DNA from 2 places in the Streptomyces sp. NBC_00158 genome. Region 2 is predicted to be linked to the other one. Evidence: riboswitches for the same ligand, from Rfam matches in the RefSeq annotation. Region 2 holds a riboswitch; the other holds the start of a gene.
The links. Region 2 has a riboswitch for ZMP and ZTP ahead of OG553_RS04850 (bifunctional 5,10-methylenetetrahydrofolate dehydrogenase/5,10-methenyltetrahydrofolate cyclohydrolase). Riboswitches for the same ligand answer to the same signal wherever they lie in the genome.
Positions count from the first base shown of each region.

Region 1: it holds a riboswitch for ZMP and ZTP, as region 2 does, so the genes downstream of both, glyA (serine hydroxymethyltransferase) here and OG553_RS04850 (bifunctional 5,10-methylenetetrahydrofolate dehydrogenase/5,10-methenyltetrahydrofolate cyclohydrolase) in region 2, are expected to answer to the same signal.

Region 1 is NZ_CP108161.1:2,798,309-2,802,693, forward strand. It holds gene glyA (serine hydroxymethyltransferase) at 291-1,559, opposite strand; ZMP/ZTP riboswitch at 1,595-1,685, opposite strand; gene rocD (ornithine--oxo-acid transaminase) at 1,803-3,008, shown strand; gene OG553_RS12655 (hypothetical protein) at 3,154-3,717, shown strand; gene OG553_RS12660 (glutathionylspermidine synthase family protein) at 3,737-4,385, opposite strand, start outside.
Region 2 is NZ_CP108161.1:1,059,463-1,063,847, reverse strand. It holds gene OG553_RS04860 (RNA polymerase sigma factor) at 1-1,365, opposite strand, end outside; gene OG553_RS04855 (methyltransferase domain-containing protein) at 1,580-2,341, opposite strand; ZMP/ZTP riboswitch at 2,399-2,501, shown strand; gene OG553_RS04850 (bifunctional 5,10-methylenetetrahydrofolate dehydrogenase/5,10-methenyltetrahydrofolate cyclohydrolase) at 2,576-3,421, shown strand; gene OG553_RS04845 (NADH:flavin oxidoreductase/NADH oxidase family protein) at 3,482-4,385, shown strand, end outside.

The DNA of each region.
Region 1 (4,385 bases), 1.7 Mb from region 2:
CCCGCGCCTCAAACGCCGGCGGGGCTGAGATGTGCTGCGCACATCCAGCCCGCGCGGCGATTGAGCGCACCGGGCGCGGAGCGTCCGGTATCGGGGTCAGGGGCAGCGCCCCTGGGAACGGTGGAAGGGCGGGTAGGGGACCTCGCCCGCGCAGCGGCCCACCACCCGCACCCGACCCCACCGGCACCCGCCACCCGAACCGACCCCGCCCAACGGGCCGGCGGACGGAGTCCGGCGCAGCGGCGCGAAGCCGGAGAGGCGCCCCGGCGCCGAGCCGCGCGAGCGGCGCGTCAGAGGGGGAGCCCCGGGGCCGGGAAGGCCGACATGAGGGACGAGACCTCGGCGCGGATGCCGGCAAGGGCCGGCTCGTCGGCCTTGGCGGCGGCGTCCACCGCGCGGGAGATCCAGTCCGCCACCACCGGCATGTGCGCGGCGGTCAGGCCGCGCGAGGTCAGCGACGGCGTGCCGATGCGGATCCCCGACGGGTCGAACGGCTTGCGCGGGTCGAACGGCACCGTGTTGTAGTTGACCACGATCCCCGCCCGGTCCAGCGCCTTCGCCGCGACCTTGCCCGGGACGTCCTTGCCGGTGAGGTCGATCAGGATCAGGTGGTTGTCCGTGCCGCCCGAGACCAGGTCGAAGCCCCGCTCCAGCAGCGCCGCGGCCAGCGCCTTCGCGTTGGCCACGACCGCGTGCGCGTACGAGACGAAGGACGGCTGCGCGGCCTCGTGCAGGGCCACCGCGATGCCCGCCGTCGTCTGGTTGTGGGGGCCGCCCTGGAGGCCCGGGAAGACCGCCTTGTCGATGGCCTTCGCGTGCTCCTCCTTGCACATCAGCATCGCGCCGCGCGGGCCGCGCAGGGTCTTGTGGGTGGTCGTGGAGATGACGTCCACGTGGCCCGCCGGGGAGGGGTGGGCCCCGCCCGCGATCAGGCCGGCGATGTGGGCCACGTCCGCGACGAGGACCGAGCCGGCCTCCTGGGCGATGGCGGCGAAGGCCTCGAAGTCGATGGTGCGGGGCAGGGCCGTACCGCCGCAGAAGATGATCTTCGGGCGTTCGGCCAGGGCCAGCGCCCGCACCGCGTCGTAGTCGATGAGCCCGGTGCCGGGCTGCACCCCGTACTGGACGCCGCGGAACCAGGAGCCCGTGGCCGAGACGCCCCAGCCGTGCGTCAGGTGCCCGCCCATCGGCAGGGCCATGCCCATCACCGTGTCGCCGGGCTTCGCGAAGGCCAGGTAGACGGCCAGGTTGGCCGGGGAGCCGGAGTACGGCTGGACGTTGGCGTGGTCCACCCCGAACAGGCCCTTGGCCCGCTCGATCGCGAGGGCCTCGACGCGGTCGATGTTCTGCTGGCCCTCGTAGTAGCGGCGGCCCGGGTAGCCCTCGCTGTACTTGTTCTGCAGGACCGTGCCGGAGGCCTCCAGCACGGCCGCGGAGACGTAGTTCTCGCTGGGGATCAGCCGCAGGGTCTCCGCCTGGAGGGTCTCCTCGGCGGACACGAGCGCGGCGAGCTCGGGGTCGGTGGCGAACAGGGCGGGCTGGCGGTGGTGCGCGGTCATCGCGGCTCCTCCGGGGTCGATGTCGAATCTCGTCCCCGCGAGGCCCAGGCGAGCGGCCCTGTGTGCGGTCGTGCGCGCACGACTCCCCCGGAGTTGGTTCTCCGTACGCCAGTCGCCGTGCGTACCGAACACCATAGCGGGCGCGGCACCGATGAGGTTTCCGGTTCCACGATCCGAGCGACGATACAAATGACGTCACCCACGTCACCCGCGCCACCAGCCAGACGGACGATCGGAGACCCCGTGTCGAGAACTGCTGATGCCATCCGCTCCGCCGACGAACACAGCGCGCACAACTACCACCCCCTGCCGATCGTCGTCGCGTCGGCGGACGGGGCGTGGATGACCGACGTGGAGGGCCGCCGGTACCTCGACATGCTCGCCGGGTACTCGGCGCTCAACTTCGGGCACGGCAACCGCAGGCTGATCGACGCCGCCCGCGCGCAGCTGGAGCGGGTCACCCTCACCTCCCGCGCCTTCCACCACGACCGCTTCGCCGACTTCTGCGCCGAACTCGCCGCGCTGTGCGGCAAGGAGATGGTGCTGCCCATGAACACGGGCGCGGAGGCGGTGGAGACGGCGGTCAAGACGGCCCGCAAGTGGGGGTACGAGGTCAAGGGCGTCCCGGACGGCCAGGCCAAGATCGTCGTCGCGGCGAACAACTTCCACGGCCGTACGACGACCATCGTGTCCTTCTCCACCGACCACGAGGCCCGCGACCACTACGGCCCCTACACGCCCGGCTTCGAGATCGTCCCGTACGGGGACCTGACCGCCCTCGACGCCGCCGTCACCGCCAACACCGTGGCCGTGCTGCTGGAGCCGGTCCAGGGCGAGGCCGGGGTGCTGGTCCCGCCGGCCGGGTACCTGGCGGGCGTACGGGAACTGACCCGCGAGCGGAACGTGCTGTTCATGGCGGACGAGATCCAGTCGGGCCTGGGCCGCACCGGCCGGACCTTCGCCTGCGACCACGAGGGCGTCGTGCCCGACGTGTACGTCCTCGGCAAGGCGCTCGGCGGCGGTGTGGTGCCGGTGTCGGCCGTGGTCGCCGACCGGGACGTGCTCGGGGTGTTCCGGCCCGGGGAGCACGGGTCCACCTTCGGCGGGAACCCGCTCGCCTGCGCCGTCGCGCTGGAGGTCATCGCGATGCTGCGCACCGGCGAGTACCAGCAGCGCGCCGCGGAACTCGGCGACCACCTGCACCGGGAGCTGAACCTGCTGATCGGCGGGGGCGCGGTGACCGCCGTCCGCGGCCGCGGGCTGTGGGCGGGCGTGGACGTCGACCCGGCGATCGGGACGGGCCGCGAGGTCTCCGAGAAGCTGATGGAGCTCGGCGTCCTGGTGAAGGACACCCACGGCTCGACGATCCGGATCGCGCCGCCGCTGGTGATCTCCAAGGAGGACCTGGACTGGGGCCTCGACCAGCTGCGGTCGGTGCTCTGCGCGTAGTGGTCCCGGCGGCGGGTACGGCCGTACCCCGGCCGTGCCCGCCGCTGCGGTGGACACGGGGAGCGGCCCGGCGGACGATGGAGGGACCCGTACGGGTGCGCGTCCCCGGCTCGCGCCGGGCCGACCCTCCGATGGGAGCACCCCCATGCACCGACGCGACCGACACATCCTGCTGTGCGCCGCCCTGGCGTCCTCCGTCGCCCTCGGCGGCGCCGCGGCCCTCGCGGCGCCGGCCTCCGCGGCGCCGACGGCGGTCCCCGCCGCCAGCTGCACGGTCACCCCCGACCCGTCGGGGAACTTCGTGGTCATCACCGGCGAGGGGTTCACCGCCCCGCGCAACCTCAACGACGGCGAGTCCACCGAACCCCTGAACATCGACGCGAACGGCAACTTCCGCGTCCAGCGCTTCCAGAAGAACGTCGACTACACCGTCCTCGCGGTGAACGAGGACCAGAACTTCGTCTTCGTGAACTGCCAGGTCAAGCAGGCCACGAAGCCGACGGGCCCGTCCACCACCGCCCCCACGAACTCGCGGGAGTACAAGCACGGCTACGCGGACGGGTACTTGGCCGGCGTGAAGGCCGCGTCCCGGTCGGACTGCACCGTCCCGCCCCAGCCCGACAAGAGCCGGGACCACTCCAAGAACTACTGGCAGGGCTGGACGGCGGGCGCCGAGGCCTCCTACGACAAGCAGTGCCCCAGCGGCTGACGGCCGACGGCCGACGGCCCTAAAGAATGACGTGCGGCAGGAAGCGGGCGTACTCGTCCGTGACCGGGCCCGCCGATTCGCGGATGCCCAGCCCCGCCGCCTCCTCCTCGACGACCCACGCGCCGAGCACCGTGCGGTTGCCGTCGAAGTCGGGCAGCGGGGCCAGCGCCTGGAAGACGTACGTCTCCCCCTCGGCCGGGACGAAGGGCTCGCCCTCCCCGCCCGCCTCGTGCAGCGTGACCCCGGCGCCCTCCCGGCCCAGCAGCGGCTTGGCGACGTACCCGCAGGTGTCGGCCAGCTCGCGGGGGCCGTCGAGATAGGCGGGCAGCAGGTTGGGGTGCTCGGGGAACAGCTCCCACAGGATCGCCAGCAGCGCCTTGTTGGCGAGGAGCATCTTCCACAGCGGCTCGATCCAGGCGGTGGTGCCCGAGCCGCCGCCGTGGTCGTAGGTGCCCAGCACCTGCGGGGCGAACTCGTCGGTGGCCAGCCACTCCCACGGGTAGAGCTTGAAGCAGCTGCGGATGAAGCGGAGCTTCTCGTCCACGAACCGGCCCGAGAGGCTGTCCCAGCCGATCGTCTCCACCGACAGCGCGTGCGTCTCCAGCCCGGCCTGCTCGGCGGTCTCCTGGAGGTAGGCGACCGTCATCAGGTCCTCGCCGAGCTCGTCG
Region 2 (4,385 bases):
GAAGGTGAAGGACACGGCGTCGGCCGGAACGACCGCCTCGGAGTCCTCGATGAGGTCACCGAACTCGCTGTCGCCCTCCTCACCCAGCGGGGTGTGCAGGGAGATCGGCTCGCGGCCGTACTTCTGGACCTCGATGACCTTCTCGGGGGTCATGTCGAGTTCCTTGCCCAGCTCCTCCGGGGTGGGCTCGCGGCCCAGGTCCTGGAGCATCTGGCGCTGCACACGGGCGAGCTTGTTGATGATCTCGACCATGTGGACGGGGATGCGGATGGTGCGCGACTGGTCGGCCATGGCACGCGTGATCGCCTGCCGGATCCACCAGGTCGCGTACGTGGAGAACTTGAAGCCCTTGGTGTAGTCGAACTTCTCCACCGCGCGGATCAGACCGACGTTGCCCTCCTGGATCAGGTCCAGGAAGAGCATGCCGCGGCCCGTGTAGCGCTTGGCCAGCGAGACCACGAGACGGAGGTTGGCCTCCAGCAGGTGGTTCTTGGCCCGGCGGCCGTCCTCGACGAGGATCTCCAGCTCGCGCTTGAACGCGGGCTTGTGGTCCTCCTCCTCTTCGAGCTTGTACTCGGAGAACAGGCCCGCCTCGATGCGCTTGGCGAGCTCGACCTCCTGCTCGGCGTTGAGGAGCGGCACCTTGCCGATCAGCTTCAGGTAGTCCTTGACCGGGTCGGCGGTGGCACCGGCCACCATGACCGTCTGCGCCGGGGCGTCGTCCTCGTCGTCGTCGGACAGCACGAAGCCCTGGCCGCCGGCCTTGGGCGCCTCCTCCTCGGTCTCGTCGGCGAGGTCCTCGACGGCCCAGTCCTCACCCTCGACGGCCGGGTTCTCGGCGTCGTCGGCGTCCTTGGCGCCGGCCTTCTTCGAGGCGGCCGTCTTCTTGGTGGCCGTGGCCTTCTTGGCGGCGGCCTTCTTGACCACGCGCTTCTTCGGCTCGGCGGCGGCCTCGGCCGACACCTCCTCCGACGCGGCGGCCGACGGAGCGGATATCGCCGCGGCGGCGGCCGGGGCGGGAGCGGTGGCGGAGGCCTTGCGCGCGCCGATGGGGCGCGGCGGGGCGACCGCCTTCTTCGTCACGGTGCGGGCCGGGGCGGCAGCTGCCTTGCGGGGCTTCTTGGCAGCAGCCTTCGTGGCGGGGGCGGCGCTGACGTGGAGGGCGACACCCTCCTCGTCCAGGACCTGGTTCAGGCTGCGCAGGACCCGCTTCCACTGGTCCACCGGGATGCGGCCGGCCTCGAAGGCCTGGCGGACATCGTCACCGTTGATGTGACCCTGCTCGCGGCCGCGCTCGACGAGCGCGACCAGGGCCTCGGATTCGGCGATCTCCGGAGGGAACGTACGGGACGGGCTGAGCGACACAAGGAGCCTCTCGTTGCGAACAGATAAGGAGTGGGCGGGACATCATCGCGCGGACTCGGGAAACAGACCGAAGCGGGTCTGTATTCCGGGGCCGCGCGAGGACACCTGTCGGTTCATCGCCTGCCCGAGTCGATTCGTTACGCGCTGAATTGAGTGACCTGCGCCACGCTGTGGCCGCGCAACCGATCCGGCGTGGATCCGTCCGCACTCAGGGTCACTCCTTCTTGCGGGCCTCGATGAGGAAACGGGCGGTGTGCGCGACGAACGGACCCTCGCGTCCGATCCGTTCGTGGAGCTCGCGCAACCGGTCCCGGTACTGGCCGACCGTGAAGCCTGGAACCATCCAGATCACCTTCCTCAGGAAGTAGATCACGGCGCCGATGTCGTGGAACTCCGTACGCAGCCGCTCGGAGCGCAGGTCGGTGATCTCCAGGCCGGCCCGGGCGGCGTCGGCCACCGCGTCGTCGGGGTGGCGGGCCCGGCGGACCTCCTCCGGCTGCGGGCCGAGGAAGTACTCGACGAGCTCGAAGACGCTCGACGGACCCACCTGCTGCGACAGGTACGTCCCGCCCGGCGCCAGCACCCGGGCGATCTCGTCCCACCAGATGGTCACCGGATGCCGGCTGGCGACCAGCTCGAAGGCTCCGTCCCCGAAGGGCAGCGGCGGCTCGTCGGAGTCCGCGACCACCACCGCGCCCAGCGGGTGCAGCAGCCGGGTCGCCTTGTCGATGTTCGGCGGCCAGGACTCCGTGGCGGCCATCAGCGGGGGCAGCGGGCCCGCTCCGGCGAGCACCTCGCCCCCGCCGGTCTGGATGTCCAGGGCCGAGCGGACGCGGGCCAGGCGCTCGCCCAGCAGCCGCTGGTAGCCCCAGGAGGGCCGCTGCTCGGTGGCCCGGCCGTCGAGCCAGGAGAAGTCCCAGCCGTCGACGGAGACGGACTCCGCCTCGGCCACGAGATGGTCGAAAGTGCGCGTCATGTCTCGATCGTCCCAGCTCGGGCCCCGGTCATCCACCGGATAAGTCGACTACAGTGGGCACCGGGCCGTGACTGGCGTTCGGGTGGATCACCACCGGGGAGCGGCCCGGCGTACGCCACGACGGTCCGTACGTCGTCTGCCGCGCGCCTGGGCGAAACGCGATCCGCGAACCGCGATCCGCAGCGACGTTCAGGAGACCCCGTGACGACTGCCCCCACCGCCACCGCCCAGCTCATGGACGGCACCGCCCTCGCCCGCCGCGTGTCGGAGCGGACCGCCGCCCTCGCGGCCAAGATCACCGAGCGCACCGGCACCGCCCCCTGCCTGGCCACCGTCCTCGTCGGCGAGGACCCCGCTTCCGTGACCTACGTCAAGATGAAGCAGAACCGCTGCGCCAAGGCCGGGATCACCTCCCGCCACGTGGAGCTGCCGGCCGAGACCACCACCGAGGAGCTCGTCGCCGCGATCACCGCCCTCTCCGAGGACCCGGAGATCAGCGGCATCCTGCTCCAGCACCCCGTCCCGCACCACATCGACGAGCGCGCCGCCTTCGAGGCCATCGCCCCCGGCAAGGACGTCGACGGCGTCACCATGCACTCCTTCGCCGCCATGGGCTTCGGCCTGCCCGGCTTCGTCTCCTGCACCCCCGGCGGCATCATGCGCCTGCTGGAGGAGTACGACGTGGACCTCACCGGCAAGCACGCCGTCGTCGTCGGCCGCAGCGCCATCCTGGGCAAGCCCGCCGGCATGCTGCTCCTTGAGAAGAACGCCACCGTCACCTACTGCCACTCCCGCACCCGGGACCTGCCCTCGATCGTGCGCCAGGCGGACGTCCTGGTCGCCGCCGTCGGCAAGGCCGAGTTCATCCGCGGCGAGGACATCAAGCCCGGCGCCGTCGTCCTGGACGCCGGCTACAACGAGGGCAACGTCGGCGACGTCCACTTCGAGTCGGCCGCCGCCCGCGCCTCCCTCATCACCCCGGTGCCCGGCGGCGTCGGCCCGATGACCATCGCGGTCCTGCTGGAGCAGACCGTCCAGGCCGCCGCGGCACAGGCGGGGCTGGACCTCACCGAGCTCTGAGGCGATCATCTTGTGGCGCGGCCCCGCGTGACGGCCGCGCCACAAGCTTGGGGGACTCGGATGGACTTGTTCGCACCGCTCCACCTGCCCGGCGGCACCACCCTTCCCAACCGTCTCGCCAAAGCCGCCATGGAGGAGAGCCTCGCCGCCCAGCCCGGCCAGCTCCCCGACCGGCGCATGGAACGGCTGTACACCCGCTGGGCGCGCGGCGGCGCGGGACTCGTCATCACCGGCAACGTGATGGTCGACCGGCGAGCCCTGACCTCCCCCGGCACCGTCGTCCTCGACGAGCACTCCCCGCTGGAACCCTTCCGCCGCTGGGCCGCCGCCGCGACCTCGGGCGAGGCCCGGGTCTGGATGCAGATCAACCACCCCGGCCGCCAGGTCGGCGCCGACATGCCCGGCACCGCCTGGGCCCCCTCCGCCGTCCCCATCAGCCTCGGCAGGCACACCAAGCGCTTCGCCCGCCCCACCGCCATGACCGGCGCCGACATAGAGGCGACGATCGCCCGCTTCGTCCTCACCGCCCGGCGCGCCGAGGAAGCCGGCTTCCACGGCGTACAGGTCCACGCCGCGCACGGCTACCTGCTCAGCCAGTTCCTCTCCCCCCTCGTCAACCGGCGCACCGACCGCTGGGGCGGCAGCCTGGCCAACCGCGTGCGCATGCTCACGGACACGGTCGCCGCCGTCCGGGCCCAGGTCTCGGCGGGCTTCGCGATCGGGGTCAAGCTGAACGCCGCCGACTTCCAGCGCGGCGGCTTCGACAGCGAGGAGGCCGCCCAGGTCATCGCCGCCCTCGACGGCCTCGGCGTGGACCTGGTCGAGCTGTCCGGCGGCACCGTCGAGAGCCCCGCCAGCATGGGCCACACCACCGACCAGCGGACCCTGGAGCGGGAGGCCTACTTCCTCTCCCTCGCCGAGCGCCTGCTGGAGACCGCCGCCCTGCCGCTGATGCTGACCGGCG